Regions from separate parts of the Clostridium omnivorum genome, predicted to be linked through region 1. Evidence: riboswitches for the same ligand, from Rfam matches in the RefSeq annotation. Region 1 holds a riboswitch; each other region holds the start of a gene.

What was found. A riboswitch is a leader RNA that binds a small molecule or an ion and turns the genes downstream of it on or off. The one in region 1 is predicted to bind glycine.
Region 2: it holds a riboswitch for glycine, as region 1 does, so the genes downstream of both, bsdE14_RS12935 (APC family permease) here and bsdE14_RS02340 (GrdX family protein) in region 1, are expected to answer to the same signal.
Region 3: it holds a riboswitch for glycine, as region 1 does, so the genes downstream of both, bsdE14_RS01725 (sulfide/dihydroorotate dehydrogenase-like FAD/NAD-binding protein) here and bsdE14_RS02340 (GrdX family protein) in region 1, are expected to answer to the same signal.

The regions. Positions count from the first base shown of each region.
Region 1 is NZ_BRXR01000001.1:515,690-526,473, forward strand. Features, by position in the region: gene grdA (glycine/sarcosine/betaine reductase complex selenoprotein A) at 1-265, opposite strand, end outside; gene bsdE14_RS02325 (glycine/sarcosine/betaine reductase component B subunit) at 330-1,616, opposite strand; gene bsdE14_RS02330 (thioredoxin family protein) at 1,729-2,061, opposite strand; gene trxB (thioredoxin-disulfide reductase) at 2,146-3,078, opposite strand; gene bsdE14_RS02340 (GrdX family protein) at 3,104-3,481, opposite strand; glycine riboswitch at 3,595-3,651, opposite strand; glycine riboswitch at 3,655-3,755, opposite strand; gene bsdE14_RS02345 (DegV family protein) at 3,901-4,740, opposite strand; gene trmL (tRNA (uridine(34)/cytosine(34)/5-carboxymethylaminomethyluridine(34)-2'-O)-methyltransferase TrmL) at 4,755-5,222, opposite strand; gene bsdE14_RS02355 (Cof-type HAD-IIB family hydrolase) at 5,270-6,091, opposite strand; gene bsdE14_RS02360 (N-acetylmuramoyl-L-alanine amidase family protein) at 6,237-7,337, opposite strand; gene bsdE14_RS02365 (hypothetical protein) at 7,453-7,722, opposite strand; gene bsdE14_RS02370 (hypothetical protein) at 7,899-8,396, shown strand; gene bsdE14_RS02375 (FMN-dependent NADH-azoreductase) at 8,481-9,086, opposite strand; gene bsdE14_RS02380 (winged helix-turn-helix transcriptional regulator) at 9,252-9,632, shown strand; tRNA gene bsdE14_RS02385 (tRNA-Leu) at 9,736-9,818, opposite strand; gene bsdE14_RS02390 (transglutaminase-like domain-containing protein) at 10,035-10,784, opposite strand, start outside.
Region 2 is NZ_BRXR01000001.1:2,726,476-2,737,259, reverse strand. Features, by position in the region: gene bsdE14_RS12955 (carbamoyl phosphate synthase small subunit) at 1-192, opposite strand, end outside; gene bsdE14_RS12950 (pirin family protein) at 555-1,364, opposite strand; gene bsdE14_RS12945 (winged helix-turn-helix transcriptional regulator) at 1,638-1,949, shown strand; gene bsdE14_RS12940 (ClC family H(+)/Cl(-) exchange transporter) at 2,176-3,747, shown strand; gene bsdE14_RS12935 (APC family permease) at 3,846-5,195, opposite strand; glycine riboswitch at 5,357-5,448, opposite strand; gene bsdE14_RS12930 (GNAT family N-acetyltransferase) at 5,665-6,417, opposite strand; gene bsdE14_RS12925 (MATE family efflux transporter) at 6,419-7,771, opposite strand; gene bsdE14_RS12920 (resuscitation-promoting factor) at 8,098-9,120, shown strand; gene bsdE14_RS12915 (QueT transporter family protein) at 9,396-9,887, shown strand; gene queF (preQ(1) synthase) at 9,924-10,421, shown strand; gene bsdE14_RS12905 (hypothetical protein) at 10,457-10,784, opposite strand, start outside.
Region 3 is NZ_BRXR01000001.1:371,277-382,060, reverse strand. Features, by position in the region: gene bsdE14_RS01760 (M20 family metallopeptidase) at 1-598, opposite strand, end outside; gene bsdE14_RS01755 (aspartate aminotransferase family protein) at 693-1,865, opposite strand; gene argB (acetylglutamate kinase) at 1,847-2,740, opposite strand; gene argC (N-acetyl-gamma-glutamyl-phosphate reductase) at 2,882-3,919, shown strand; gene bsdE14_RS01740 (GNAT family N-acetyltransferase) at 4,220-4,747, shown strand; gene bsdE14_RS01735 (sigma-54-dependent Fis family transcriptional regulator) at 4,969-6,897, shown strand; gene bsdE14_RS01730 (2,3-butanediol dehydrogenase) at 7,091-8,164, shown strand; glycine riboswitch at 8,409-8,502, shown strand; gene bsdE14_RS01725 (sulfide/dihydroorotate dehydrogenase-like FAD/NAD-binding protein) at 8,632-9,519, shown strand; gene gltA (NADPH-dependent glutamate synthase) at 9,613-10,784, shown strand, end outside.

The sequences.
Region 1 (10,784 bases):
CAGTTACTGTCTCAGCTGATAGTCCTGAAGCTTCTGCTTCAGCTCCACCTATTAAAACAACTACATTTTCTGCACCATACTTTTCAGTAATGTCTTTAACTCTTTGTTGGATCTCCAGATCCATAGCACCTGCAGCTGTTCAAACGAAGCATTCTGTTGAAGCGAATACTACTTCAGCACCAGCGGATTTAGCACATTCTTCAATAGCTGGTCCTGGTATACCATCTCTATCGCCAATTGCGATAACTTTTTTATCCTTTAACATAATATCCTTCCTTTCAATAAATTCTATTTGATGTATATTACCGTTATTAAAATCTTTTTTGTTATTAGAATCCTCTAGCAGTTAAGTAGTTAAATCCTACTTCACTAGTAGCTCCTGTAATAACTTGAATTTCTGCATTTATAGATCCATCTTCTCTTAAGCTTCCTACATAACCTCCAGCGATTATGTTAGCTGCTTCTGGGTGTCCTATAACTTTCTTCATTACAGGAAGTGTAACAACTTCATTAGCATTTCCTCCTGTTACTACTGCATCTCCCTTTGGAGTTGAGTCAGCTAGTGATTGAGAACTTCCATCTCTACCAGCATATTCATCAGTTATTAGAACAGTCTTTATTCCCTTATCTGTAATCTTGTTGCAGTTCATAACTAGGTCTGCATCAGGATTACCAAAGCCTTCTTCTGAAACTATAACTGCATCTGCTCCTAAGAATTCTACAAGTTTAGCAGTCATATCTGAAGATCTTTGCTTATCAGCAAGGTAAACATTTTCGTTTGTTATTACACAGCCAAGGAAGTTATAATCCTTTCCGTGTCTTTCATATAAATCTTCAATTACTGGGTGATTCATATGAACATATGATGGGTTCTTATCGCAAGCTGAAACACAGTTTCCACTAACTATAGCACCATCAAATACTTCTGTTGGATATATAAATGTTGGTATTATCTTCTTAGCATCTACTCCATAAACATAAGTGTCGTGAAGAAGACCTTGAGTTTGAAGCATATAAACATAAACTACCTTTGGAAGGTCTGGATATTGCTTAACTTGTTCAAGTAATGGCAATGTCTCATATGTTTTAACTTCATCTGGCTGAATATCCTTACCAGCTTTTCCAAGATAAGTAGCAGCTTTAAATCCAACTATTCTTACTGCTTCTTCATGTTCATGTTGTAGAACTCCATCTTTTGGTTCACAGATAATAACAACATTGTTAGTCTTAGAGAATGGAGTATATCTTGCTCCTTCACCACTCATGTCAATAATACCTTCTTGGAAACCAACTATTTTACCAGTAGTAACAACAGCTGCTCCCTTTAAAACATGAGTTCTTCCTGAACCAACTGTATCAACCTTGTTAATGAATCCAGGGAATATGCCACCCTTTCCTTCAACTTTAACTCTTGGTTCAATTACATCTTTTACTGGAATTATTCTTGTCTCCTCACCAGGCTTTGCCAAATCTACATCGATGGATTGTAATCTTTCATCTCCGCCAATTTCCTTTAATAACTCTTCTTTGTTTATATAAAGCACTCCATTTTCAACCTTTGTTGCAGCTGCAAACTGGATATCCTTTATATATATTTTTCCAAGTTCTAGACGCAAAGCGGTCACCTCCCTATAATTTTTGTTTATAATTTTCAACTACTTTTGTAGTTGTAATTACTTTAGTAATTTAGTGGAAAAAGCAGTGCGGTGAATTTTCCACTTTCTATTCTTAAAGAACGTCGTAAGTTTTCTTTATGAAGATTTCTACATCTTCTAAAGTACTGATTTTATCTGGAGTTACAGTATCAATTTTTTCTCCATTTTTGTATATTATCATAGTTGGAAGTCCTAAAACTCTTTGAGCTATAGCAACTCTTCTAGCAACACCAATATTTAAACTAGCAAACTTTATTTTGTCGCCATATTTGTGTTCTAATTCATGTACTCCAGGCATAAGTTCTTTACATATTTCACACTTATCTCCCCAGAAGTCTACAAATACAGGTTTTTCAGTATAATTAATAACTTCTTCTTCAAAATTTTCCTTATTTAATTCTATCATTTTCTTTCCCTCCATTTAATAATAGATTAACTAAACCTTTATTAAAAAATAGTATATATAAATTTAATGCAACCTATTTATGAATTAAGCCTCATTAAATTCATTTTCTATATAGTGTTCAGCAGTTGTAGCTGCAATTGCACCGTCAGCTGAAGCTGTAATTACTTGTCTTAGAGATTTTCTTCTAACATCTCCTGCAGCAAATACTCCAGGTATATTAGTTCTCATATCTTCATCAGTAATAATGTATCCAGTTTCATCAAGATTAATCTTTCCAGTAAATAGTTCTGTAATTGGAAGATATCCTACGAATACAAAGCATCCATCTACCTTTAAATCACTAGCTTCACCAGTCTTAACATTTCTAAGTACAAGACCTTCTAATATTTCATCTCCCTTAGCTTCATCAACTACGGAATCATATATAACTTTTATTTTTGGATTGCTAAGAACTTTATCTTGAATTGACTTAGCTCCTCTAAATTGATCTCTTCTATGAATTACAGTAACATTTTCAGCAAATTTAGTTAGATATAGAGATTCAGTTAATGCGGAATCTCCTCCGCCTACAACTGCTACATCCAATTCAGTAAAGAAATCTGCATCGCAAGTTGCACAGTAGGAAACTCCCTTACCTCTAAGCTCTAATTCATTTTTAAAACCAGCAAGTCTTGGATAAGCTCCAGTAGCTATTATTATAGTCTTAGCTTCATAAGTTTCTTTCTTTCCAACTACCTTCTTAATCTTGCCTGAGAAATCAACTTCTGTTATTTCATCCTTTACAAATGCAGTTCCAAATTCTTCTGCTTGTTTTCTCATTCTTTCTATTAGAGATGGTCCAGTACAATCTTCTATAGATCCTGGATAGTTCTCTAATTCATCAGTAGTAGCTGTCTGACCTCCAAATTTTCCTCTTTCTATTAAAAGAGTATCCATTTTTGATCTTGCAGCATAAAGTCCTGCTGCTAAACCACCAGGTCCTCCGCCAATTATTATGGTGTCATAAATGTGAGCCATAGTTATTCCTCCTCATTTTCTAATGTTATTTTAATACATTGTATATTAAATCATAATCAATAAGTTTAAAGTCCTCTAATACTCTTTCGTTCCAATTTGGAACTGAAAAATCTCTTAAAAATTTTTCTAAAGCACTTATGCTTTCTTCAATTATGTTTAAAGAAAAGTCATCAATAGTATTATCCGCATTTTTGGATATAATAACCGTTCTATAAGGAATTTCATTCGGTTTTATACTACTCATTAGCGGGTGAGTTAATACTCTGTGTCCTTTATGAACATAATCCCTAACTTTTTTGTATACTTCCATTACATTTTTTTCAATGTATTCAACTGTACAATTTTGTGCAAATTTATCCTTTGCCATTGGATTGTTAGTAATTATTATCATAGGTTCTATCATGAGTCTTCTCCTTGTCCATAAAGAATTTTCTTGTTTTTCTGTAAACAGCAGTGCAAATTAGGAACTTTTTTGAAAATAAAAAAACAGAATGCAAAGGCAATATAGCCCTTGTACTCTGTCTTGTTAACCTGAGAGATTTACTCCTTCGGTGCTTCATTAGCTTTCCAGAGGTATGTCCATTATCGGTACTTTTGCCTGAGAGATTCACACAACTCGGCTAGTTGAGCTTATTCCTTCGGCCGTCCATTAAAAGACCCTCTCCCGATAATATCATCCATATCATTATTAATTTAAAAAATCTGAATTAATTAAATGTTATCCTTTTCACTATCATTATATAACATTATTAGAAATATTTCTACTGGTTTATGAAATATTTATGTTAAATTTTTAACTTTTTTGAAGCCATTAATTCACTTTTAGTATTCCTCTATAAAAAAAACACCAGCAGCCCTTGTGCCTGAATGAGTTCCTACTACGCAGCCTACCTCAGCTTCAATAAACTCCTGTCTATTGTGTAACATGTTTTCTCTTAAAGCCTCTAATATTTCTTGATTTTCTGCATTTAAAACCATGCAAAATTCCCCTTGCTTAATTCTTTTTTCATGAACATAATCAATTAATGTTCTAATAGCCTTTTTAGTTCCCCTAACCTTATCCATAACAGCTATTTCTCCATTTTTCACTTCAAGTATAAGTCTTATTCCTAATGCACTTCCTATAACACTAACCGTCTTAGAGAGTCTTCCACCCCTAACCAAATTCTCTAAGCTTTCAAACGCTAATGCACTTTTAACATGAGGAATATCCCTCTTAATTTCATCTTCAATAGCTTCTATATTCTTCCCCTCACCTTTAAGCCTGCATGCTTTTAAAACAATTAAGCCAAGTCCTGAAGTAACATTTACACTATCAATTACTGTTATATCACTAGTTTCAAGCATATCTCTTGCGATACATGCAGATTGAAATGTGCCGCTCATCTTAGAGGATATATGAATGGATAAGATTTTATATCCTTCTTCTAAATATTTCTTATATACATCATAAAACCTGTTTGGATTTATCTGTGACGTAGTAGGAAATATATCACTCTGATTCATTTTAGCTATAAGTTCTTTGAAGTTTATATCAATACCATCTAAATAACTTTCATCACCAAAGGACACTACAAGCGGTAATACTTCAATATCATATTTGTCCACAAGTCCTTTTGGTAAATCCGCTGTGCTGTCCGTTATAATCTTAATCTTCTCCACTCATTCATCCCCCTCTATTTCATGTTTGGAAAATTCATCTGGCGTAGTGCTTCATATGCAAGTATTGCTACAGTGTTTGAGAGATTTAATGATCTAGTGCTGGTTTCTAGCATAGGCACTCTTATTAAATTTTCAGTATTGCTATTTCTAATTCTATCAGGAAGGCCAGCAGATTCTCGTCCAAAAACTACAAAATCTCCTGGTTTATATTGCACATCTGTATATATTTCGCTTCCCTTTGTAGTAGAAAAATAGAAAGTTGAATCCTTATACTTTTCTCTTAATTCCTCATAAGATTCATAAATTTCCATGTCTAAATACTGCCAATAATCAAGTCCAGCTCTTTTAAGATGTTTTTCATCCAAGCTAAAGCCTAAAGGCTTTATTAAGTGAAGCTTAGAATTGGTAAGTACACAAGTCCTTGCTATATTTCCTGTATTTTGTGGTATTTCAGGTTCAAATAAAACTATATTTAAATTCAAAATTTACGCCTCCTAAAACATTCATTTATTCAATAAAACAAATTATACTATATCAGTATAAACTTCTCAATAGCCTTAGCTACGCCACTATTTTCATTAGTATCTGTAATAAAATCTGCGATTTCTAAAACTTTCTCTTCTCCATTAGCCATAGCTATTCCTAAACCTGCATATTTAAGCATGGATATGTCATTTTCATTATCCCCGATACATATTACCTCTTCTTTATTAATATTATAATACCCTGCTAATATTTCTACGGCTCTACCTTTGCTTACACCTTTACACATAATCTCAATATTATTTTCCCTAGAACTTACAACTTCTAGTTCATCCTCTAATGCTAATTCGCTTTTAGCACTCTTTATCTTTTCAATATCATCATCAACAACAATACATTTTAAAATGCATTCCTTATTTTCCTCAAAAGTCTTTTCCCAATTATTAACTACTTGTATTTTTATCTGCATCTCTTTTGGTAGAGTCTTGTTCATCTTAAAGTATACTTCTGAGGAATATATTATTTTTTCAGTAAATACTGTATCTGATGTATTGAAATGTGGATACAATCCATATTTTTTTGCAATACTTAAAACCTTTTTGCAATTATCTGCACCAAGTACTGACATATAAATAATCTCATCCTTGTCTTTCTCCCTCACATAGGCACCATTTGCACATATCAGCGGTACCTTAGTGCCAACAATTTCTGCAAAATAATTTGCAGATGTAAACAATCTGCCGGTACATATTGCGACTTTTACTCCTCTATCCTGTGCCATTTTTATTGCCATTTTATTTTCTTCGCTAACCTTACCTTCATTATTTAAAAGAGTTCCATCCATATCTGTACAAAATAATTTATACATTTCATCAGCTCCTCTTGCTTTTATGATGTCAGATTAATTATAGCAAATATACTAAACTATAACAAAGTCTTCAATTTTATATCAAAAAAAGTTAAAGCATATAGGTTTTTCTTTTTATAATATACCCTATATGCTTTACCAACATTTATTTGTCATCTGCAGTTGCAGTTTTATCCCTACTCATATCAGTTTTTGATTTATTGTAATAATCTATTCCTTTATTTTTATCTGAATTCAAGTAGTTTAAAAGACCATTGCAAATATTGTTACCAAAGTTCTTTAATACTTCTTCTTTAGAAAGCTTATCTCTATCTTCTTCATTACTTAAAAAGCCGCATTCTAAAAGCACTGCTGGAACATTACTATATCTTAAAACTGCTAGCCTATCTTTTATTATACCTCTATCATACCAATTATCACTTTTTAGAATTTCCTTCTGCATTGTCTTTGCCAGTGCCATTCTTTCATCCTTTTGCTCACCTTTATCATTGAAATAATAGTAGGAAGCCACACCTTTATATTTACTTTCTTTATTGCTATTTATATGTACTGAAATAAAGGCTTCAGCATTAGCTTTATTAGTAATATTACCTATCTCCTTAAGATCAACCCATTTATCCTCATACCTTGTCTTAATGATCTTACAACCTTTAAAAATCAATTCTTTTTCTGCATAATTAACAATTTTATTGGTTAGGTCTTTTTCATATATATTTTTCAAATTTGTTCCCTTATCCACTCCTCCGTGTCCGGGATCTAATACAGCTACATGATTATAGGGTTTTTCTTTTTTACTTAATAACACAATTATTTTTTTCTTATCAGCATTATCTATATATATATAGTTATTTTCTTTAAATTGCTTATTAAATTTTAGTATTATTCTATTTTCATTTTTATCATAGGTTACATCCTTACCTTGTACCTTACTACTTGACTTTATATTTACATTGTCTATAGCATCCTTCATAACAGAAACCTCAATCAAGTCATTTTTTTCATCATAATTAAGTTTCTCAATGCTTTTTTTGCAATCAATTGTATATTTTTTATAGAACTCATTTTCTTCTAAAGTGATACTCCCATTTTTATCTGCTGCCAAGGCTACATTATCCATTAAGGCATGTCCACTGGCAGAATTAATTATTAAACTTAAAAGCTTTGATAATAAAATTATCATTATTAAGAAAATTAAACAAGCTACTGCAAACTTTTTTTTATTCACAATCTTAATTTTTTTATTCATTCTTAATCACACCCAGCCCCAATTTATTAATACTATATTATAACATCCTTCCAAAAATTTCAATCAAAAAAAACTTACCTCTATTTTAACATAATATTAAAATAGAGGTAACCTCTTATTCTATATAAGCATCTTCAACTTTAGCTACATAATGATCTAATCCTTCGTTAACAAACATTACAACCTTGGGCTCACCAGTTTTATCTAATCGCGCTGAATAAGCCTTAAGTCCCTCCCTATCCAATTCTTCACTTCTTTTTACCTCTATGTTCCCATCACTATAATAATCGTAATCGGAATAAGCATTAGTTATTTCAGTTTCTAGCTTATCTGCTTGACAATCAATATTTTTGATGTTTTCTAAAACTCTTCTAATGTCTGACATAGCCTTTCCTCCTATTTGCTTTTTTAACTTTAATTTAGTACTATTTTAGTATATCTTGAAATACTAATATTATTAGCTCATAGAAGGTAAAAGGTCTAAACAACCTTTTATGGGTAACTTGCGAGAGGCATTGAGCACGATTAAGTTACCCAGTGTTTCGAGTGGAAGGAGAAACCATGAAAATAGTATTTTTAAAAGTAACTCTAAAAGCTGCCTTTACTGAGAATCAACTTGTTAAAGGTGGATGGCAGGCAAAGGATCCAGGGAAATTATATACAAGATCAAAGGGTATTTATAGATTTAATTATATAGTTAAAACATTTGGCAAAATAAAAGTAAGTGAATTACATGCAGTATTAGATTCTGAAGAAACTATCTTAAACTACAATAATTTATCAGAATTTACTTTTGAAGACTGCTGGAGTATTTTGTGGAATAAAAGTTATACTCCAAATTCAGTTGAAATTATTATGAAAAAGAACCTATTTGATTACCTTATTAATCTAGGTTGGAAGCCTTCAGTACTTGGAGTTATTGATTATCTACAGGAGGATAATGAACTTAGCTACTATTATCCTGCTCCAGAGGGTGAAGAACTCTATAAGCTTGTCGACGACAATCCTTGCGATGTACTGAGTTATATTTCAAAGCTTCGAGCATTAAATATTATATAAACTTATATATAAGCTTTATAATATAAAAAAACTTCAACGCTGGCTTTAACCTAGCGTTGAAGTGCTGTATATATGATTCTCTCATTAAAAATTCTTTGCTTTTTCCTTAGCCTTTTCTATAGTCTTTCCAACAATAGCATTAACATCATTTCCTATTATGTCTAAACCATCTGCTGAAATAGTTGTAAAATCAGTTATTCCTAAGAAACCTAATATTGTTCTTAAATATCTGTCGCCCATTTCATAAGATGCTGCAGGTTCACTTGTATAATCTCCACCTCTTGAAGTAATATTAACTACCTTTTTTCCAGTACATAGTCCTACAGCTCCTGATGCTGTATATTTAAATGTAATTCCAGTAACTGTTATATAATCTATATATGCTTTTAGTATTGAAGGAATGCTTAAGTTCCAAAATGGTTCTGCAATTACATATTTATCTGCTTCTAAAAATTGATATGCATACTTTAATATTGGATGGTCTTTCCCTGTTCCTTCTTTAGGTGTATGCAATTCTCCAAGTTCTCCTTTTGGAAGAAATTCTATTCCTTCTTCATATAAATCCAAAGTGATAATTTCATCTTGAGGATTTAATTTCTTATATTCTTCAATAAAACTATCCGAAATCTTAAAAGTTCTAGATTCTCCCTCTTTCTTTGCATTTGCTTTAATGTACAATACTTTACTCATGTTTTTCCTCCTACCTACAATTAAATATTATTTATGTTTTCTTTATTATTCTCTGTGAATATTTATTTATTATGCTATAATAATATCAATTAAATATCTTTTTAACAAGTAGACACTTTTTAGTGCCATAGTACCCAAAAAGATACTGTAAAAGGAGCTGGTTTTATGAGTGAAGAAATAAAAAAACATGAGTCTTGTCATATGAAGGAACAATGCTTAAAATATGATACATGTCCTATGGTATTAGTGCAAGATTTACTTTCAGGCAAATGGAAAATTTTGATTCTCTGGTATCTTAGTTATAATACACTAAGATTCTCTGATATTAAGAGAAGATTACCTAATATAACGCAGAAAATGCTTACACAACAATTGAGAAGCTTAGAAGAGGATGGCCTGATATTTAGAACAGTTTATAACATTATTCCCCCAAAGGTGGAATATGGCTTAACAGAAACAGGTAAAAAAACAATACCTATATTAAACATGATGCACAGCTTTGGTTCAGAATACTTAAATGAAAATAATATTAATATTACTGAATAAATTTAAATACTAATTATAAGAACCACTTCAATTAAAATCAATTGACTTAATTTTATATAAAAAAATAAAACTTGCATGTCTTTATCACTGCAAGTTTTATTTTTGGTGCGGATAACAGGATTTGAACCTGCATGGTTTCCCGCTAGAACCTGAAACTAGTGCGTCTGCCAATTCCGCCATATCCGCATAATCATTTGTGCCATATAATAGATTATATACTATTAAAATAAAAAAGCAATTTTTTATTATCATCATCTTCTCTTAAAAAGTTACAATTATTGCAATTATATTAATTTCTCTTCAATTTTTATAATCTATGTCAATAATTATAAAAAAACATATATTTATCACTTTGTATCAAATAAAAGTACCAACTCTTTACACAAAGAGCTGGTACTTTTATTATATGCTTTTAGATTTAAATTTTACTTTAAAAAATTTTAATATAGCTGAGAAATTAATGTAAAAATACTTCTTAATAAAGTATACAAAAATGTTTTGCCTACGTTTTAAATGCTTTTCTATGAAGTTATAAAATTCCTTTTTATCAAATTCAAGTGCTGTTTTCTTTCCATAGAATTCTTCATACACTAAATTAGAAACTATAGTAAGTCTTGCCCTTAATTCTTTTCCGTTAACATTTTGTATAAATTCTACATCTCCAAGATAATCAGGCTTTACTATTCCTATGGTTTTTAATCTTCTCATACTATATAAATACAGTGGTATTATGCTATTTGAATTGATTATCCTTCTCTTTCTAATTAACGACCATAGAATTCTACCAATTGTTATAAGTAAAATTATTGAAATGAAATATATTAAAACCAATACTTTAAGTGAAAGCTTTTGAATCTCTGATCCTTCACTGCCATCTAAATTTTGATCTCTTCCATTTCTCTTTATATTTGAATTCATTCCACTTACATCTGGAGAATTCTGTGTATTATCTACCTTTTCTTCATTTTTCTTTTGTTCCCTAACTAAGGTTGGTCCATCTGGGACTGCATCTACTGTATACCAAATACCCATTTGCTGGTTTTCCATAAAAAGCACTTCAGTCCATGCGTGGGCATTTTCATTAGACACTACGTAAAGGCCTTTATCATCTTTTCTTTCTGTCATATTAAAGCCTTCTACATATCTAGCTGG
Region 2 (10,784 bases), 2.2 Mb from region 1:
GTTAAGTCCGTAGTTTCCTATCAAAGGATAAGTCATTGTAACTATCTGTCCGTAGTAAGACGGGTCAGTTAGTACCTCCTGGTAGCCTGTCATACCAGTATTAAATACAACTTCTCCAACTGTCTCCTCAAGATAACCTAGCGCATTGCCTTCAAATATCATTCCATTTTCTAATATAAGTTTTGCTTTCATTATTAACCTCCAAATTACTAATTCATAGAACTTATGTTTTTACTTATAATTTATGAACTATACCTAAGATTAAAAAACATAAAAATAAAAGGACAACAAAGAGAATAATAATACTATTCTCCTGTTATCCTTTTTATGTTTTCAGGTTAATAATTACTTTTTTAATCCATTTATTTTCAGCACAAAAAAATATAGTCATCCTACATACCCCTTTCTGGCCTCACAGGACCAATTTAAAGCGTACTTTTAATAAAGAGTTTATGACAAATTTCCTTTGCTGTCAAGTTTTTTTGCATAAACAATAAATATTCTGCATAATTATAATTTTCTAAAAAATCTCTTCCTACAGCTTTTCTACATTACTATTTATCAAAGGAACCATCATTAAAATCATCAATAGCCTTAAGTATTTCGTCCATAGTATTCATTACGAAAGGACCATACCTTGCAACGGGTTCCTTTAATGGATCAGCACTTATATAAAGCACTCCAGAATTTTCACCATGTATTTTAATGTGAGATGCCCTTTCTATAAGACATAGGTCTCCAGCTTCTATTTCTAGTTTTCCTTCTTCGGAACTTACTGTAACTTTACCAGAATGTACATATATAAGAGCTGTTTCTCTAGTTTCCTTCTCAAAGAAGCCCCCATTTAGCCTTACATCCATATAGTCTACTGGAATATAGGATTTAATTGGGCCAACTGCATTATCATAAGCTCCAGCAATTATTTTAACATCACTTCCATTCTTTAAAACCTGCGGAATCTCTTCTGCTTTAATATGCCTGTACTTAGGCTCTACCATTTTGTATTTGGCAGGCAGATTAACCCATAGCTGATAACCCCATAGCTGTCCATTTTCCATAGCTGGCATTTCCTCATGAAGTATTCCTTTTCCTGCCGTCATCCACTGCACTTCACCTGATTTTAAATTTCCTTCATTTCCTTTTGAATCTCTATGAGTAAAGCTCCCCTCAATCATATAAGTTATAGTCTCTATTCCTCTATGAGGATGCATGGGAAACCCAGCAGCATAATCAGAATTATCATTGCTTCTAAATTCATCTAAGAGAAAAAAAGGATCTGCATGGTCCAGTGAACTAATTGCAATAACTCTATTAAGGTTTACTCCCGCTCCATCTTTAACTCTTTCTCCTTTTATAAGTTTCATAAAAACTCCTCCTTTTCTATTTACTTTTTTAACATTTTATATTTGGGCTTGCTTATTTTTAAAATAATGATATAATTAAAATATCTAAACTTACTTTATGTAAGTATAATACTATAAGTAATAAACTTATGTCAAGTATATTTGTTATTTAACTATATTTACTTTTTTTATAACAAATATAGAATAAGTATGTTAAAATATATATTAATATATTTTAAGTTGAACTATAATATTAATTTATAAATATTAATCCAAGTTAAGAGGTGAATAAAAATGGGAGATTTTCATCTATGTCCTAGATTTGAATGCGCTTTTGGATTGTTAGGCAAAAAATGGACTGGACTAATAATTAAAGTACTTCTTGATGGTCCTAAAAGATTTTGTGACTTAAGAAGCCTAATTCCTGAGCTTAGTGATAGAATGCTTACTGAAAGATTTAAAGAATTAGAAGCAGCAGGAATAATAAAGAGAAATGTTTATCCAGAAACCCCTGTAAGAGTAGAATATGAACTCACAGAAAAAGGAAGAGAATTAAAACCTACTATGGATGAAGTTCAAAAATGGGCTGAAAAGTGGGTAAAATAACTATTATTTAAGAACGGCTTGAATTATTTATTAATTCAAGCCGTTTCAACTATAATTTTATGAAAGCACCACATCTGTTTGTTCCTTATAATTTATATGAAAAAGTCTCCTTGATTAAACTCCTCAAATTAACCATTCCAATATAGTAATTTGCTTTATTAAAGTGTCAGAGCTATAATAAAACTTGTGAAATGAAGCAAATAACTAAAAACAAGGGGGTTGCATAATGGATAATACACGCAAGAATAATACAATAAACACATTATCTCATTGGCAAAACTTTAAACTTAAACTATTGTTTGAAGGTATTTTTGTAGGTATGCTTTCAGGATTCTTAATTGTATTTTATAGAATCGTCCTAGAAAAAGCAGAAGAATTAAGAAACTTCATTTTTAAGCTTAATATCCCCAGATACAAACTTATGCCTGTTTGGTTCTTTGTATTAATCATATTAGCATATGTTGTTGGGATGTTAATAAAAAAAGAACCTCTAATTAGTGGAAGTGGAATTCCTCAAGTAGAGGGTGTACTTTTAGGAAAGATCAATATGAATTGGCTATCAGTAATTATAAAAAAATTTATTGGTGGTGTGATTTCTATTGGAGCAGGTTTATCTCTTGGAAGAGAAGGTCCATCCATTCAACTTGGCGCTGCTGTTGGGCAAGGTGTTGGTAAGGTTTTTAAAAGGATAAAACTTGAAGAAAAATATCTTATTACAAGCGGAGCTAGTGCCGGTCTTGCTGCAGCCTTCAATGCACCCTTAGCAGGCGTTATGTTTTCGCTTGAGGAGGTACATAAGCATTTTTCACCATTGATTCTACTTTCAGCTATGTCAGCCGCTTTAACCTCTGATTTTATTTCAAAACATTTTTTTGGATTAAAGCCAGTTTTCAGCTTTCATAATGTAACTGCTTTACCTCTTGAAAAATATGGTTATATTATTTTACTTGGAATTATTGTAGGAATTTTTGGAGTTATATATAACTATGCTCTTTTAAAAACTCAGGATCTCTATAGCAAAATAAAATGGTTACCTGTAAAATTTAGGCCTATGGTTCCGTTTATAGCTGCTGGATTTTTGGCTTTATTTTTGCCTCAAGTACTAGGCGGAGGCCATTCCCTTATCGATTCTTTGACTAATGGAAATTTTACAGTGAAAATGCTATTTATTATTCTTATAATTAAATTCTTTTTTTCTATGTTGAGCTATGGCTCTGGAGCACCGGGTGGAATATTTTTTCCTTTACTAGTTTTAGGAGCTTTGACTGGTGCTATATATGGAAATGCATTAGTTCATTTTTTCGGTTTTGACCCCAAATATATAAATAATTTTATAATGCTGGCTATGGCTGGATATTTTACGGCTATTGTAAGAGCGCCTATTACCGGCAGTATCTTAATTACAGAAATGACAGGAACCTTTTCAAACTTGCTTTCATTAAGTGTAATTTCTTTAGTAGCCTACGTAGTGGCAGATTTGCTAAAATCTGAGCCAATATATGAATCACTGCTTGATAGGTTGTTAAAGAATAATGGACAATATGAATTTGAGGGAGACAGTAAGAACAAAGCTTTATTAGAAATACCAGTTTGTTTAGCTTCTGTAATGGACGGTAAAAAAGTTAAAGAACTTAGACTTCCAAAGCATTGCTTGCTAGTAGGTATCAGACGAGGAGAAAAAGAGATTATACCTAAAGGTAACACTGCCATTCAATCTGGAGACTGCTTAATTGTTTTAGTAAATGAAAATGAAGCAGCTGAAACAAATGAAGAACTTTTAGAAATGAGTAGAAACTAAACTTTATATTATTGCAAAAAATAGTGGTAAACTCAAATAAGAGTTTACCACCTGAAAATAAAAAGTGCCAAAAGGCACTTTTTATTTTTCCTATAAATCTACTTATTAGAGCTCTTTTTAATAGCCATATAAACTGGCAAGCCAACAAGAGTAACAACTATTCCAAATAATGCATACCTTGTATCTGTTATCAAAGTACTTATTATTATATATATACCTCCTGCAATTCCTATTATAGGCACAATTGGATATAATGGTACGCTGTAAGTTCTAGCTAAATCCTTGTGCTTTTTTCTTAAGATAAATATTCCACCCACAGTCATAACGAAGAATATCCACATTACGAAAACTGCAAGATTCGTAAGTGTATCAAAAGACCCACTAAGAACATATAAGCACGCAAGAACTATCTCAAAAACAAAGGCATTTATTGGTGTTACATATTTATTACTAACTTTCCCAAAGAACTTTGGAAATGGAAATAGATTATCTTGGGCCATAGCAAAAGGAACTCTTACACCTGTCATTAGATATCCATTCATAGCTCCAAATATAGAAATCATAATACCTGCAGCTATGAGTCCAGCACCTGAATTACCAAAAAGTATTACTGCAACATCAGAAGCAGGTTTTTGAGAGGCAATAACCTTTGAAACTGGCATAACATTTACAATAGCCATATTTATTAAAATATAAACTACTATAGTTATTGATAATCCTAATATTATGGATTTCGGAAGGTCTTTTTTAGGATTTTTAAGCTCTCCAGCCATGTTTCCTACACCAATCCACCCATCATATGCCCATAGAGTTCCCAGTATTGCTGCACCAAACCCTGCAGCACCCATCGAGGTACCAGCAGTCACTGGAACAGAAAGACTATGCGCCTGGCCTTTAAGCAAGCCAAAGATTATAATAACAAATATAGGAATAAGCTTTGCAATAGTAGCAACAAATTGTACCTTACTACCTAGTTTAGTAGATAAAACATTTATTATCATTATGAAGAATAACATAAATATAGCAAGAATTTTTTGCTGTGCTCCAGTCATTGGAATAAAATAAGTAGCCTGTGTAACAAAAACTATAGATAGAGCAGCGGCAACTCCTGGAACATATATAAGGGTCTGCATCCATCCAAATAAGAACGCCCATTTTTCACTATAAAGCTCTTTTAGATAAACAAACATTCCACCAGTCTTTGGAATTGCAGCAGCAATTTCTGCTACTGTAAGAGCTGAGGCCATTGTAATTATGCCCCCAATAACCCAAGCTAGCACCCCTAGCTTGGGAGTTCCGGCATTTTTAAAAACTGTAGAAGCCTTGAAAAATATACCAGAACCAATTACTACCCCTATAACCATTGTCATTGCTTCTAATAATCCTATTTCCTTCTTAAGTTCCTTTGAGCCCTTCACTTCATTTCTTTGTTGCTTTTCAGCTTCCATAAATACACCATCCTAAACTATTTTTCATTGTTTCTATAAAAAAAGCCCCTAATTTATTATTCCCCAATAAATTAATTTTCTTGAATACTATAGCCATGAAAAAGCAATTTTATAAAAATGTATAAAAGGACAGGGAACAAAGTCGCATAAAAAATAATGCTACCTTATTCCCTGTCCTTTTATCTGAAAGTTTCCTCAAATTTAAGTTGCTCCTTTGATGCCACGATTAAGCGGTCTCTCCAGGGTTGTGTCAAATTATTGTACTTGACCTGAAAGCTTCGGAATAAATATTGAGCATAATTTATTCCTTTCTTCTACGGTTATCTTTTTAAGATATCTCCAACAATTATCATTCACAATATTAACTTTACTGCTTAATTTTATTAACAAATAAGCAAATAGTCAATGAGATTTATACCCTGTTTTTCCATTATAAAGCTTCTAACTGTATCACCATATATTTATCTTATTATTCTTCTGGATTTCCTACTCTAATACCAAACCAATCTACTTTTCCACATTCCACAAATCCACATTTTTTAGCAAGGCCTGGTGACATTCCATTTCCCTCTATTATGTGAAGATATGGTACATTGCCTTTTTCAATATGCTTTGCAGCAATATCTATAGTCACATCCTCAGCATAGCCTTTTCTTCTATGCTCTTCCTTTGTATACATAATACCTAAGGAATTATCATCGTGAGTAAGTACCCAGCATACTATTTCTCCATCCTTATATACAGCTGAAGATGGTCTATTTTGTATATCATCTTTAATAAAATTAATTGAATTTTCGCCTCTAAAGGTATAATAATAGTCTATAGTTTCAGCATCCTTTATATCTATACTTTGGACTTCATTTTTTATTCTAGTTAAATCTAAATTCTCCTTGGGTAAATAGTATAATGTACATGGGTTGCACCAATCCACTTCATAATGCTCTCTTATACTGTCTGCAATTGATCTATCTATACCTGCAAAGCCATAATAGCCATCCTTATTAAACCTTTCAATTACTTCTTCAAGAAAAGAACTATTTTTAGAATATAAATAATTCATATACCCCTTGTTTACTAATATCCCCGTTGGGTCTTGGGGGTTGTCTACATAGATTTCAGCCTCAGGCCTATTTTCAATAACTCCTAGTATATTTAAATTTATAAGTAAATCTTTTTTTAGGAATTCAGTTATAATCTTAGAGCTTTCAGTACGTGTAAGCATATTAAATCACCCTTTCTTTCCATCTATTCTGCTTAAAGAAAAAAACTATAATAATTGCCTCTATAATTACAGATAAAGCAATTGAAATCCATACACCGTTAGTGCCCATATGAAATCCTCTAGCAAGTATGTAAGCTATAGGCAATTTTAGAAAAACATTTGCTATTATCGAAGATATCATAGGTGGAAAAGTATCTCCGGCACCTTGAAATACCCCTCCGTATATTGTTGGAAAAATTACAAATACAACACCTAAATAAACTATCCTTAAATATGCAACTCCAATTCTAGTCACATTAGCATCTGTGGTAAAAAGCCTCATCATTGATCCTGGTAAAAAGAAATATGGTATTGAAAAGATAGCCATATTTATTACTGCCAGCTTTATTCCTTCTCTTATAATATTGTTACACCCCTCAACATCTCCCTTTCCAAGACTCTGTCCTACCATTATTGCAATAGCGGTAGAAAGACCCACTAGAAATATAAAGGTATAATTAAAAACCTGCCCGCCTGCACCAAAAGCTGCTGAGCCATCCTTTCCTCCAACCTCATAGACAAGACGTACCATGAACATACCGGTTAAAGGTCTAGCTAATTGTTGTAGGCAAGCCCAGCCTCCAATTTTAAATATTTTAAAACTTGTAGAAAATTCAAGCTTCATACTTGCTAAAAAGCATTTTAAGCTTTTATTGTATAGCTTTTTTATAAGAATATAATTTATTGTTACAAAGGAAAAAATGGTAGACAATACCGCAGCTAAGGCAGCACCTCTTATTCCTAAGTGAAAAACAAATATTAAAAGTGGTGCAAGAAGCATATTAAGTATATTTGAAGCACCAAATACATAAAGTGGCGTTCTTGTATCCCCTAATGCCTGCATTATTGTTCTCAAGGCTGAATTTAAAAACACAAAAATTGTCCCTATAAACAAAACCGATAAGTATTTATAGGATAAATCTAGAATTTTAGCTTCTGGGTTAAACATAAGTATAATTATAGGCTTGGTATATATATAACAAATAATGCTAAGTATGCCACCTATAATTGCAGACAGTAAAAAAGACTCTGAGCTATACCTTTTTACTTTATCCATATTACCTTCTCCATAGCTCCTCGTAACAAGTGCTATAGTCCCTGCTGATACCAATGTAGACATTACAAAAACCACTGTAGTAGCAGATTGCCCTAAAGATGCAGCAGCAAGTTCATTTGTTCCAAGCTTGGATATGAATATCATATCTACTGTTCCTAGTAAACTTTGCAGTATCATGCCAAGCATTACAGGCCATGAAAGATAAAATATCTTCTTTAAATCAGGTGTAAGATCAATCTTTTTTATTAATTGCAGCATATAATTTGTACCATCCTTAATTAATATAAATGCATGCCTTATTTATTCACCAGATATTAACAAATTCCTTCTTTTATTAAATTAAATATTTTCGGCACTGCAAAATATAACTTTGAACAATTGATACTAGTCCCCTTAATATTTCAGTCTTTTTTGGGAGTGTTAGTAATATAATTGAATAAGACGGATATGTAAATTGAAGCTGCAAATTGCATTAACAAATATATTCAAAATATTAAATCCATGCAATTTAAATCCTTCAAATTTGACAGAATCAAAAAAATGCTATATCATCTTCATATATTTACCAATATAGATAGGGGGAGATGGCCATTATAAATTTCAAAGCTTTTCTTGAAAAGAAAAGAAATAAGACCATTTTAGCTTCTCTGGCGCTGGTGACATTAATTACAATTCTAAGCACTTTGGTATGGGTTAAATTAAAAACCATTACTGTAGTAATTGACGGAAAACCCATTAAGGTTATAACATTTAGCAACACTGTTGAAAAGGCATTAAAAGATAAAGACATAGCTGTGGGTCAAAAAGATAAAGTATCTCCTAGTTTAAATGCAAAAATAGTTAACAAAGATACTGTTAACATTAAACGGGCAGTAAGCATTAAGGTTGTTGTAGAAGGAAAAGAAACAGATGTACTCACTGCAGAGGATACTGTTGAAGCCATGCTGAAGGCTGAAGGAATAACTTACAATCCACAGGATAAAGTTACTCCTGAGCTTAATACAAAGCTTGATGTAAATATGAATGTAGAAGTAGTAAAGGTTGAAACTAAAACCTTTAAAGATTCAGTTCCAGTTGAGTTTAAAACTGTAATGAAAACCGACCGAGGTTTATCAAATACAGTAAAGAAAACCGTTCAGGACGGTGAAAATGGTGAAAAGCAGATTGTTACAGATGTAACCTATGAAAATGGAAAAGAAGTAGCAAGAAAAACTGTTAGTGAAAAAGTAACTAAAAATCCTACAGATAAAATAGTAGTACTTGGAACTTATCCTGATAAACCAATTTCAAGAGGTGGAGATCCTCTACCTTATAGTAAATCTTTCAGAGCTAGAGCTACTGCTTATAGTGCTATTCGCGGCATAGGCAGAACATATACGGCTTCCGGTAGACTTGCTGTAAGAAATCCGGACGGTTACAGTACTATTGCTGTTGACCCAAGTGTTATTCCACTTGGTACCAAGGTATTTGTGGAAGGTTATGGTTTTGCCATAGCAGCCGATACTGGTACAAATATAATTGGAAAAACCATTGACGTGTTTTTTGATACATATGGTGAATCAACAAATTGGGCAGTGAAATATGTAAATGTTTATGTACTAAATTAACGATTTTTACATATATTGAACAATTGCATATTTGCACTAATTATGCTATTATTATTTTCAGAAAATAAAATAAGACAGTTCGTAACCATCCTGTCTATAAACAAAACTAGGGTACTTACTACTTGTTAGTAGTATATTTTGTATTTGATGGGGCTTTGTGCCCCTTTTATTTTGCAATTTTTTAATTCAAAATAAAAGAATACAAATAGTATTAAGTTTATAGGGCAGCTTATGCCCTTTTTTTATTTTTAAATTTATCTTTAGGAGGCAGCAAATTGCAGCAAAAACAGAGTATAAAACAAATATCATCAGTTAACAAAATTACTATTTCCGGAATTGTTATGGCATTGTACATAGTAATAATGTACTTTACTCAGGGTTTTTCATTTGGGCAATATCAAATAAGACTAGCTACTTCTCTATATGGATTAAGTGCAATTTATCCATTTTTAATTGTTCCTCTAGGATTTAGCAACCTTTTGAGCAATACATTAATGGGCGGTCTTGGCATATTTGATATGCTAGGAGGATTTTTAGTAGGTGTGCTTACATCCTTTTTAGTTTACCTTATAAGAAAAAACAATCTTAATGATTGCTTTATAGCAATACCAGTGATTTTAGTTCCTGGATTAGTAGTTCCTATTTGGCTTTCTTATGTACTACATGTACCTTATATTGTACTTGCTACTAGCTTATGCATCGGTCAAATTATCCCAGGCATAGTTGCAGTTGTATTAGTTAACCAATTGAAGAATAAACTTAAATAAAACCTTAAGCAGTTAATAAATTTGGAGGAAATAAACATGAGTGGAAGAAATGAAAAAGAACTAGAAGGAGTAACCCTTCTCGGAAATCAAGGAACAAAATATAATTATGACTACGACCCTACAGTACTTGAAGCATTTGTAAATAAGCACCCTGACAATGATTATTTTGTTAAATTTAATTGTCCTGAGTTTACAAGTCTTTGCCCTAAAACAGGACAGCCTGATTATGCAACTATTTATATTTCCTACGTTCCAGACAAGTTAATGGTTGAAAGTAAATCCCTAAAGCTATACCTATTAAGCTTTAGAAATCATGGAGATTTTCATGAAGATTGCATGAACATAATAATGAAGGATTTAATAAAGCTAATGGAACCTAAATATATAGAAGTATGGGGTAAATTTACTCCAAGAGGCGGAATTTCTATTGATCCATACTGTAATTATGGTAAAGAAGGTACCAAGTGGAGAGAAGTTGCTGAAAAGAGATTATTCTACCATGATATGTACCCTGAAAAGGTTGATAACAGATAAAATAAAGCCCTGCATTTACAGGGCTTTATTTTTACCTATTTTACACTATTATTTTTAAATTTAGTTGTTGAAACAACATTGTTATCCTTTATATCCATATACCTTATTTCTACTTGGTCATTTTCTTTTGTAAGCACTATATCAATTCCTGCAGACTTATTAACCATGTAAATTGTGTTTATACCTTCCAATTTAACATAGAAGATAGTATTTCCTTCTTCCGTTACTGCAGTTATCCTTGATACCTTGCCTGTTATAGCCTTTTCTTCAGCTTTTTCGCTATTAGCATTTTTATTGCTGTTTTCATTTATTTTTCCGTAAGCAATAGCATTTTTAAAGCCTTCAAGCGCATTGTCTTTATTG
Region 3 (10,784 bases), 140 kb from region 1:
TTTCAATGAAGTCCAAGGCAGGGTAAATAGGGTTTTTACAAAGGTTAGGCATAGCAGCGTGGCCACCTTTCCCTTTGAAATTTATATGGAAGTCATCTACTGATGCCATTGAGGGACCGCTTGTAACTTCAATAGTACCTACCTTTACATTAGGCCAAACATGAAATCCAATCATCTGAGTTACCTTTGGAGATTCAAGTACACCTTCATTTATCATAGGAAGTGCACCGCCTTCTGCTTCTTCGGCAGGTTGAAATATAAATTTAACACACTTTTTATAACCAATTTTTTTAAGTGCAAGTGCAGTGCCAAGTGCTACAGCCATATGAAAATCATGGCCGCAAGCGTGAGAGACCCCATTTACAGGTAGTGCATCTATGTCTGCTCTAATAGCTATGCAGTCCTCGCCGCAGTTCAAGGTAGCAACTACTCCAGTATTAGCCATTGATTTAGTATCTAAACCTAAGTGGTTTAGAAATTCTAGTATTATTTTTTGGGTATTATGTTCTTCATAGCTCAATTCTGCATTATCATGCAGCTTCTGTCTGAGCTCCTTAACAATTTCTATATTTTCTTCAATTATACCTTTAATATTCAAATTACCACCGCCTATCAAAATTAATGATAATTAAAATTAACCTATCGTATGATGCGATAGGTTAGTTTATGTCAAATTAGTATATTTAATTTACTTATGCAGTGATTTCTTTAAAAACATCTTCTAGTAATTTTAAAGCCTCATCTAATTCGGGGATAGTTACGTTAAGTGGAGGAAGCAATCTAACAACATCTGCTCCAGCTGTTACAACTAAAAGACCATTTTTAAAGCAAGCATTCATAAATTCCTTAGGGCTTGTTTTTAAGCTAATACCTATTAGAAGTCCCATTCCTTTTACTTCGTTTATTACCCCATACTTATCCTTTAAGCTGTTCAACTTTTCTTTTAAATAAGCACTTTTCTCATCGATTGATGCGATAACTCCGCCGTCAGTTAGCTCAGTAAGCACAGCTGTTCCAACTGCTGAACCTAGAGGGTTTCCACCAAAGGTACTGCCGTGATCTCCTGGAACAAGAGCCTTTGAAGCCTTTTCATTTGTTATAAAAGCACCTATTGGAAAGCCGCCTCCTAATGCTTTAGCTATTGATATTACATCAGGAATAACTCCAAATTTTTTATAGGCAAATAGGCTTCCGAGTCTACCCATACCACATTGAATTTCATCAAATATTAATAGAGCATCAAATTTATCACATAGCACTCTGGCTGTTTCTAGAAATTTAACATCAGCGGGGTTAATTCCGCCTTCACCTTGAATTGGTTCAATGATAATGCCGCATACATTCTCATCAAAATTTTTCTTAAGATCTTCTATATCATTAAATTTTACTTCTTTTACTCCGCTTATTAAAGGTCTAAAATCATTTTGATATTTAGGTTGTCCTGTTACTGATAGAGCACCAAAAGTTCTTCCGTGGAAAGAGTTATCCATGTAAAGAAGAATGTTTTTATTTAAATTACCACTTAGCTTTCCGTGTTTCCTTGCAACCTTTAAAGCTCCTTCAACAGCTTCTGTACCACTGTTACAGAAAAATACCTTACTATGGTCTGAATTTTTAATAAGTATTTCTGCAAGTTTCGAATGCTCAGTATTCCAGTAATAATTTGATATATGCATAAGCTTTGAACTCTGCTCAGTAATTGCTTTAATTATTGCAGGATGGCTGTGCCCTAAACAGTTAGTAGCTACACCTGATACAAAGTCTATATATTCTTTTCCGTTTATATCATATATTTTTGAACCTATACCTTTTTCGAAAGTAACATCAAATCTTCCATAAGTATTCATTATATTATCTTTTGACATTGATTAACACCTCTCCTTGCTATTATTTTAGTACCATTTTCTGTAGTTATGTTAAGTAATAAACTGTGCTTTACTCTGCCATCAATTAAGTGAACACTTTTAGTACCTTTATCTAAAGCGTCAACACAACATTCAAGCTTTGGAATCATTCCTCCGCTTATAATTCCAGAGTCAGTATAATCTTTAATCTCGTCTATAGTAATGGATGGAAGTAAACTGGAAGGGTCCTTTATATCCATATATACTCCATCTATATCTGTCAGAATCATTAATTTTTCAGCCTTTAGAATACCGCTAATAAAAGAGGCTGCATAGTCTGCATTAATATTATAGCTGTTTCCTTCTGCATCACAACCAATAGGGGAGATGACTGGAATATAGTCATTATCAAGCAGGCCTAATATGGCTTCTTTATTAATACTTGTAACTTCTCCAACAAAGCCTATATCTATTTTTCTATCATTATCATAAACAAACTTTTTCTTAGCTTTAATTAAATTGCTATCCTTACCACTTATTCCAATTGCCTTTAAGCCTTTTCTGCTTAAATTGCAAGACAATCTTTTATTAACATTACCTGAGAGTACCATCTCTACTATCTCCATAGTAGCAGCATCTGTAACTCTAAGACCTTTTACAAATCTATTTTCTATGTTTGTCCTTTTTAGCCACTTAGAAATTTCAGGGCCTCCACCATGTATAATAACTACTCTTATACCTATGTTGGTTAGAAATAATAAATCTTCCACGAAGGCATTTTGAGCTTCTTCGTTATCCATTATGCTTCCGCCATATTTTATAACGAAGGTTTTTCCTCTTAATTTGTTAATTTGTAAAATAGTTTCAATGTTTAAGTAGTTAGTTTGGGTTTCCATCTCAATCCTCCAATTTAGTTTATAATGCAGGAATAATTATACTCCTAGCGTTATAATTATTCAATAATTTTATTGATTTTTTTATAGATTTATTGCATAATATTTTTTAGTAATAAAATAATGGATAAACGGGGTGAAGACATGATTAAAGCAGGTATAATGGGAGCAACAGGTTATGCTGGTGAGATGTTAGCATGGATCTTGTATAAGCATCCAGAAGTTGAGGTTGATTTTTATAACTCACATAATTATGCAAATTTTCAGTTAAATCAATTATATGGCAATTATAATGGTTTTATAGAAGATAAGTGTGTTGATTTGGAAGAAGCTATGGCAAGGATAGATAATATTGATGTGTTATTTATTGCGCTTCCAAATGGAAAATCCTTTGAATTAACTAAAAAGGCATTAGCACAAGGAGTAAAAGTTATTGATTTAGGTGCAGATTATAGACTTAATTCAAAAGATGAATACGAAGAATGGTATGGTATTAAACATGAACTGCCACCTCTTTTGGAGAATGCAGTGTATGGAATTACTGAGCTTAAAAGAGATGAGATACAAAAGAGTAATTTGATAGCTAATCCAGGTTGTTATCCTACTGCTACAATTTTAGGCTTAGCACCACTTTTAAAAAATAAATTAATTGAAACAAGTTCAGTTATTGTAGATGCAAAATCTGGTGTATCAGGTGCTGGTAGGTCAGCAAATATAAGTTCTCTATTTACTGAGTGCAATGAATCTATAAAGGCTTATGGGGTAGCGACACATAGGCATACTCCTGAAATTGAACAAGAGTTAAGCAAATTGGCAGAGGAAAAGCTTTTTATTTCCTTTACTCCTCATCTAGTACCTATGAATAGAGGAATATTATCTACATGTTATAGTAATTTAAAAAAATCATTATCAACTGAGGAGATTCTTGAAATATATAAGGATTTTTATAAGGATAGTTATTTTGTAAAGATAACTGATGGAATTCCTGAAACTAGATGGGTTAAGGGATCAAATTTATGCCATATAAGTGCAAGAGTAGATCCTCGTACTAATAGAGTAATAGTTATTTCAGCTATAGATAACCTTGTAAAAGGGGCTGCGGGTCAGGCAGTACAAAACATGAATGTTATGTTTGGATTTAAGGAGACAGCTGGATTGGATTTTATAGCTATGGCTCCATAAAAGAATGTGTATAAATATTTAGTTAAATTGTAATATTCTGATAATAACCATGTGTAAAATTCATTTAAATTATCACGGAATAATGCAAAAAAAAGTATTGTATTTTTAAACGAAACAAAGTATAATTATTCGCAGACAAGAGATTTTGAGCACAGCCGCAGGTGGCGGCTGCTTAAAATCAAATGACTTTCATTAATATGTTTAAGAATAGCAATTTAGCAATGTGCTTTTTTATTATTCTGCTGAAAGTTATAGGACTTGTCTTTTTTTATTGTAAAAATATGTACTGGGGGTAGATCGATGGAAAAAATGACCTTTGTGGTTAGAATGGCTAGAGAAGAGGACATTCCTCAAATTAAAGAGGTGGCAAAGGAAGCCTTTAGTTTATATACTGAAGGTGCTGGAATTACAGCTATTGTTGGTACTCTTGAAGAAACTTGTGAAGGTATAAAAAGAGATATAGAAACTAAATTGGTTTTTGTAGCATTACAGGGAGATAAAATAATAGGCAGTGTAAGGGTTGAAGTTAAATCCGATAATACAGCTTATTTAAGCAGATTTGGAGTAAGTGGAGCGTATCAAAACAATGGAGTAGGTAAAATACTTATAAATGCAGTTGATAATGCTATGAAAAAGCTTGGTGTAACACACTTATATCTTCATACAGCATCTAGAATGTTGTCACTTGTTAGATTTTATTACGGAAGAGGATTCTATATTGAATCAACCACTAAGGATAGGGGCTATATAAGGGCCTTGCTTTGTAAAGAGTATACAAATACAGAGAGTAAATCAGAACCAAACTGTGATAATCTTGCAGCAGTTTAGCTATATACATAATTGTTTGGTGTATTTTGAAACAAACCCTATTAATTTAAAGGAGTGAATTATTTTATTTATTAAAAAAGGATTGAATATAAATCAATCAAGATAAATCCACAAATTCTTATGGTATAAGAATTTGTGGATTTTTTATCTTCTTGACTGTAAAATATAAAACGGCTATATTAGTTAATAAAATAACGATTTTCTATGGAGTGATGAATATGGTGTCTGATTATCCAAAGTTTATATATAATGCATGGAAGAACTTTACTGAAACTGGAGTGCTCGTTCCAGGAGTAAAACAAGAAATAGGTGAGTCTTGGCAGAGATGTAGAAAATATTCGGTTGATTATAATAATGGGAGAGGTAACGATAGATTTAAGGTACCTGTTGAAGCCAAAATTCAAGAGAATATTCAACTTGTAGCTGTTGCACATTCCATAATGGAAAACATATACGGAATTGTTGAGGGGTCTGGCTTTTCACTATTCCTATCAGATAAAGATGGTTACATTATCGATGTAATTGGCGATGAAAGAATAATGGATAAAGCAGAAAAGTTAAACTTCGTAAAAGGAGCTTTATGGACAGAAGAAGCAGTAGGAACTAATGCTATAGGAACTGCTATTTTTTTGAATAAACCTGTACAAACAATAGGAGCTGAGCATTATGGAAAACATCAGCATTCATGGACATGTTCTGCGGCGCCAATTCATGATGAGGACGGTAATTTGATTGGGTGCATTAATATGTCGGGAGACTATAATGAAGCACATATCCATACCTTGGGAATAGTAATTTCAGCTGCACAATATATACAAAAGCAGCTTGCATTATCTGTTTCTTATAATCTTTTAAATATAACTTTTGATTCCGTTACTGAAGGTATGATTGTATTAGATGAAAATTTAAATATCAAGAGAATAAATGATAGAGCATGCAATATTTTAGAAATTAGCATAGGTGAGGCATTAAAAACTGATATAAGAAAATTAGTTAAAAATATTAATTTTAATGACCTAATGAATTCGGAAGGAAAGTCGTACAACAATTTAGAATTGGATTTCCATATAAAAAACAATATTATTAAATGCATAATAAATGCTGTACCAATGCAAGCTGGCAATAAGTCTGTGGGTATAGTAATAACGTTTAGAGAAGCACAGTATGTTCACAGATTAGTAAATCAGATGGTGGGATATAAGGCTTCCTACAAATTTGAGGATTTCATTACTGAAAATAATCGAATGAAGGATATTATTAAGTATGCAGAAAAAGCTGCTAAAAGTGATTGCAATATACTTATTGAAGGTGAAAGCGGAACTGGAAAAGAAGTTATTGCACAGTCCATTCATAATTCCAGCAAAAGATATTTTGGCCCTTTTGTAGCAGTTAACTGTGCTTCTATACCGAGGGAACTGGTAGAGAGTGAATTATTTGGATATGATCGCGGTGCATTTACTGGAGCGAGTAAAGAGGGACACCCAGGAAAGTTTGAGTTAGCTGATGGAGGAACTATCTTTTTAGATGAAATTGGTGAATTACCTTTAGATATTCAATCAAAGCTGCTAAGAGTGCTTGATAATAATAGAATTTCAAGAGTAGGAGGAACTTACGAGAAACAATTAGATGTAAGAGTGATTTGTGCAACAAATAGAGACCTAAAGGAAGAAATTAAAAATAGAAGCTTTAGGGAGGATTTGTTCTATAGATTGAATGTAGTTAACATTAAAACAATACCTCTAAGAGATAGAAAAGATGATATAGAAGCTATAACTTATAACTTTATTAGTAAGTTAAATCTAAAGAATGAAAATAAGGATAAAAGGCTGAATTCAGATTATATAAACCATCTTAAGGCTTATGAGTGGCCGGGTAATGTTAGAGAATTAAGGAATGTGGTAGAAAGAGATTACTATTTAAGTGAATCTGTAGATATCTTATCTCCTACCCAGCTTGAAAAAAGTATTCAGTTAAATAGTGAAGAAGCTGAAGAGCAAGGTGTTATTACTATGCAGGTGCTAGAAAGAGAAAACATAGAAAAGGCTCTGCAGTGTTGTAAAGGAAATATAGTTGCAGCAGCAAAGCAGCTAAATATAAGCAGAGCTACTTTGTATAGAAAGATTAAAAAATATAATATTAACAATGTTTAAATATTAGTGTGTCATTTTGAGAGTGATAATTTGTAAAGTCTCAAAATGACACACTAATTTTTGTATCATTTTGAGACTGCTTTTTTGTAATTGCCTATATTCCATAAGAAAATGTTTGGCATGAATGTTGCTTTATAAAAATGTGAAGAAATTAACAACGATGTTAATTAAATAACATGATGGAGGAATATTTATGAAAGCAGCATTATGGTATGGAAAAAGAGATGTAAGAGTAGAAGAAATTGAAAATCCTAAAGTTTTACCAGGTACAGTTAAAATTAAAGTTAAATGGTGTGGAATATGCGGATCGGATCTTCACGAGTATTTAGGAGGTCCTATATTCATTCCAGTAGGACAACCTCACCCTTTAAGTAAAAATACAGCTCCTGTAGTACTAGGACATGAGTTTTCTGGAGAGGTAGTAGAAGTTGGCAAGGGAGCAGATAAGTTTAAAGTAGGGGATAGAGTTACTGTAGAGCCTATTGTAGCCTGTGGAAAATGTCCAGCCTGCAGAGAAGGAAAGTATAATCTATGTTCATCCTTAGGATTCCATGGATTATGTGGCAGCGGAGGAGGACTTGCTGAATACACTGTGTTCTCAGAAGAGTTTGTACACAAAATACCAGATAATATGTCTTATGAACAAGCTGCTCTTATAGAGCCAATGGCAGTGGCACTTCACTCTATAAGAATGGCAAATTTTAAAACTGGAGATACAGCAATAGTTTTGGGTTCCGGGCCAATAGGACTTGCGACAATTGAATGTTTAAAGGCTGCTGGTGCAAAGCTAGTAGTAGTTCTACAGAGAAAATCAATAAGACAAGAATATGCAAAAAGAGCAGGCGCAGATTTAGTACTAGATCCAAACCAAGTAGATATAGTTGAAGAGGTTAAAAAATATACTGACGGAGTTGGAGTTGATGCAGCTTTTGAAACAACAGGAGCTCAAATTGGTTTTGATATTGGATTAAGCAGTTTAAAATATGAAGGAACTTTGGTAGTAACTAGCATTTGGGAGGAAGGGGTTAGCTTTAATCCTAATGTGCTTGTATTTACAGAAAAGAAGATAGTTGGAACTTTAGCATATAGACATGAATTTCCTGCTACTATAGCTCAAATGAGTGATGGCAGAATAAAGGCTGAGGGTTATATAACTGAAAGAATACTGTTAGACGATATTGTAGAAAAAGGCTTTGGTGCTCTAACAGGACCAGAAAAGAAAAAGCATGTAAAAATACTTGTGACACCAGATAAATCACTTTTATAATAATATGATTTTTTATAGTAACACTTTTTAGTGAATTCAAATATAAAATATTTGAATAGATAATTGACAAAAAAAAATACTATACCTATAATTGAAATGTATAGTAATGCAAATGATTACTGTAAAAAACTTCATATTGGTGAATGATAATTATTGGAGATATCCTATTAAGGATAACCGTAGGAGAAAGGAATAAAACAAGCTTTATGTTTATTCTGAAGCTCTCAGGTTTTTTACAATAATTTGACACGCCCCTGGAGAGACCACTTAAATGTGGCATCAAAGGAGTAACTTGATTTATTAAGGAAGCTTTCAGATAAAAGGACAGGGTGTAAAAGGCGGTATTTTTCTACGCTTTTTACGCCTTGTTCTTTTGTTTTGCACAAGTATCAATGATTAAAAGCTTTAAAATCATGGAAATGGCACGGTTAAGTTGCCCCGTGTTCCAAGTTATAAGGAGGATGACTATGTATAAAATAGTAGGAAAGAGATTATTAGCACCACAGATTTACTTAATGGATGTAGAAGCGCCAAGAGTAGCAAAGTCAGCAAATCCAGGGCAGTTCTTAATAGTTAAAATGGATGAAAAAGGTGAAAGAATTCCACTAACTATTTGTGACTATGATGAAGAAAAAGGCACAGTAACAATTGTTTTTCAAACTCTAGGAACATCAACTAAGCAGATGGCAAACTATGAAGTAGGGGATTATTTTTCTGATTTTGTTGGACCACTAGGCCAGCCATCAGAAATGGTACACGAAAATTTGGAAGATTTGAAGGATAAGAATGTGATATTCATAGCAGGAGGAGTAGGTACTGCTCCAGTATATCCTCAGGTTAAATGGCTTCACCAAAGAGGAATTAATGCAGATGTTATTATAGGAGCTAAATCAAAGGAATACGTTATTCTAGAAGAAGAAATGAAAGCAGCTGCAGGCAATTTATATGTAGCTACTGATGATGGTTCCTATGGCTTTAAAGGCATGGTAACTAATCTTTTAGAAAAACTAGTTAAAGAAGAAGGAAAGAAGTATGATTTAGTAGTAGCTATAGGGCCTATGATAATGATGAAATTTGTAGCAAAGCTTACTAAAGAGTTAGAAATTCATACTATAGTAAGCATGAATCCAATAATGGTAGATGGAACAGGAATGTGCGGAGCATGCAGGGTAACTGTTGGAGGCGAAACTAAATTTGCCTGTGTAGATGGTCCTGAATTTGACGGACACCTTATAGATTTTGACGAAGCTATGAGAAGACAAGCAATGTATAAAACTGAAGAAGCAAAGAAGCAGTACAGAGAACAGGAAAAGCATGAAGGACATGAAGGTGGCTGTGGTTGCTGCGGCAAATAGTTAAATATTTATATATAAGAATTTAATTAGTTAAGAAATATTCTAATGCTAAGAGTTGGAAAATGTTAGAGAAATAGCAGGAGGTTATTATTGATGGATAGAATGAAAAGAACACCCATAGCAGAGCAAGATCCCAAAGTAAGAGCTACAAACTTTAAAGAGGTTTGTTTAGGATATACAGAAGAAGAAGCAAAGCAGGAAGCAGCTAGATGTTTAAATTGTAAAAAGCCATTGTGTGTTACTGAGTGCCCTGTAACTATATCAATACCTAAGTTTATTGAGCAGGTTAAGGAAGGTAATTTTGAAGAGGCAGCAAAAATTATATCAAAATCTAGTGCGCTGCCAGCAGTATGTGGAAGAGTATGCCCACAAGAAGTTCAATGTGAAGGAAAGTGTATACTAGGCATAAAAGGAGAACCTATAGCTATAGGAAAGCTTGAAAGATTTGTTGCTGACTGGTCAAGAGAGCACAATGTTGATTTGTCAGAAGCTGCAGAAAAGAAGGGCAAAAAGGTAGCCGTTATAGGCAGTGGTCCTGCAGGACTTACCTGTGCAGGAGATTTAGCTAGAATGGGCTATGATATAACTATATTTGAAGCTCTTCATGAACCAGGCGGAGTATTAGTATATGGAATTCCAGAGTTTAGACTTCCAAAGGATTCAGTAGTAAAGCATGAAATAGAAAATGTTAAAAAGCTGGGCGTAAAAATAGAAACTAACGTAATCATAGGAAGAACTATAACTATAGATCAGCTTTTAGAAGAAGAGGGCTTTGATGCAATATTTATAGGTTCAGGAGCAGGACTTCCTAAGTTCATGGGAATACCAGGAGAGAACTCAAATGGAGTATTTTCAGCTAATGAATTCCTAACAAGAAATAACTTGATGAAAGCCTTCAAGGAAGAATATGCAACACCAATAAGAGTAGGTGAAAAGGTAGCTGTAGTTGGTGGAGGAAATGTAGCAATGGATGCTGCAAGAACAGCGTTAAGACTTGGAGCAGAAGTGCATGTAGTTTATAGACGTTCAGAAGAAGAGCTTCCAGCAAGAGTAGAAGAAGTACACCATGCAAAGGAAGAAGGAGTAATCTTCGATATGCTTACAAACCCAACAGAGATACTAGCAGATGAAAAGGGCTGGGTAAAGGGCATGAAGTGTGTAAAAATGGAGCTTGGCGAGCCAGATGCTTCAGGAAGAAGAAGACCAGTAGAGGTTAAGGATTCTGAGTTTGTAATGGAGCTAGATACAGTAATAATGTCACTTGG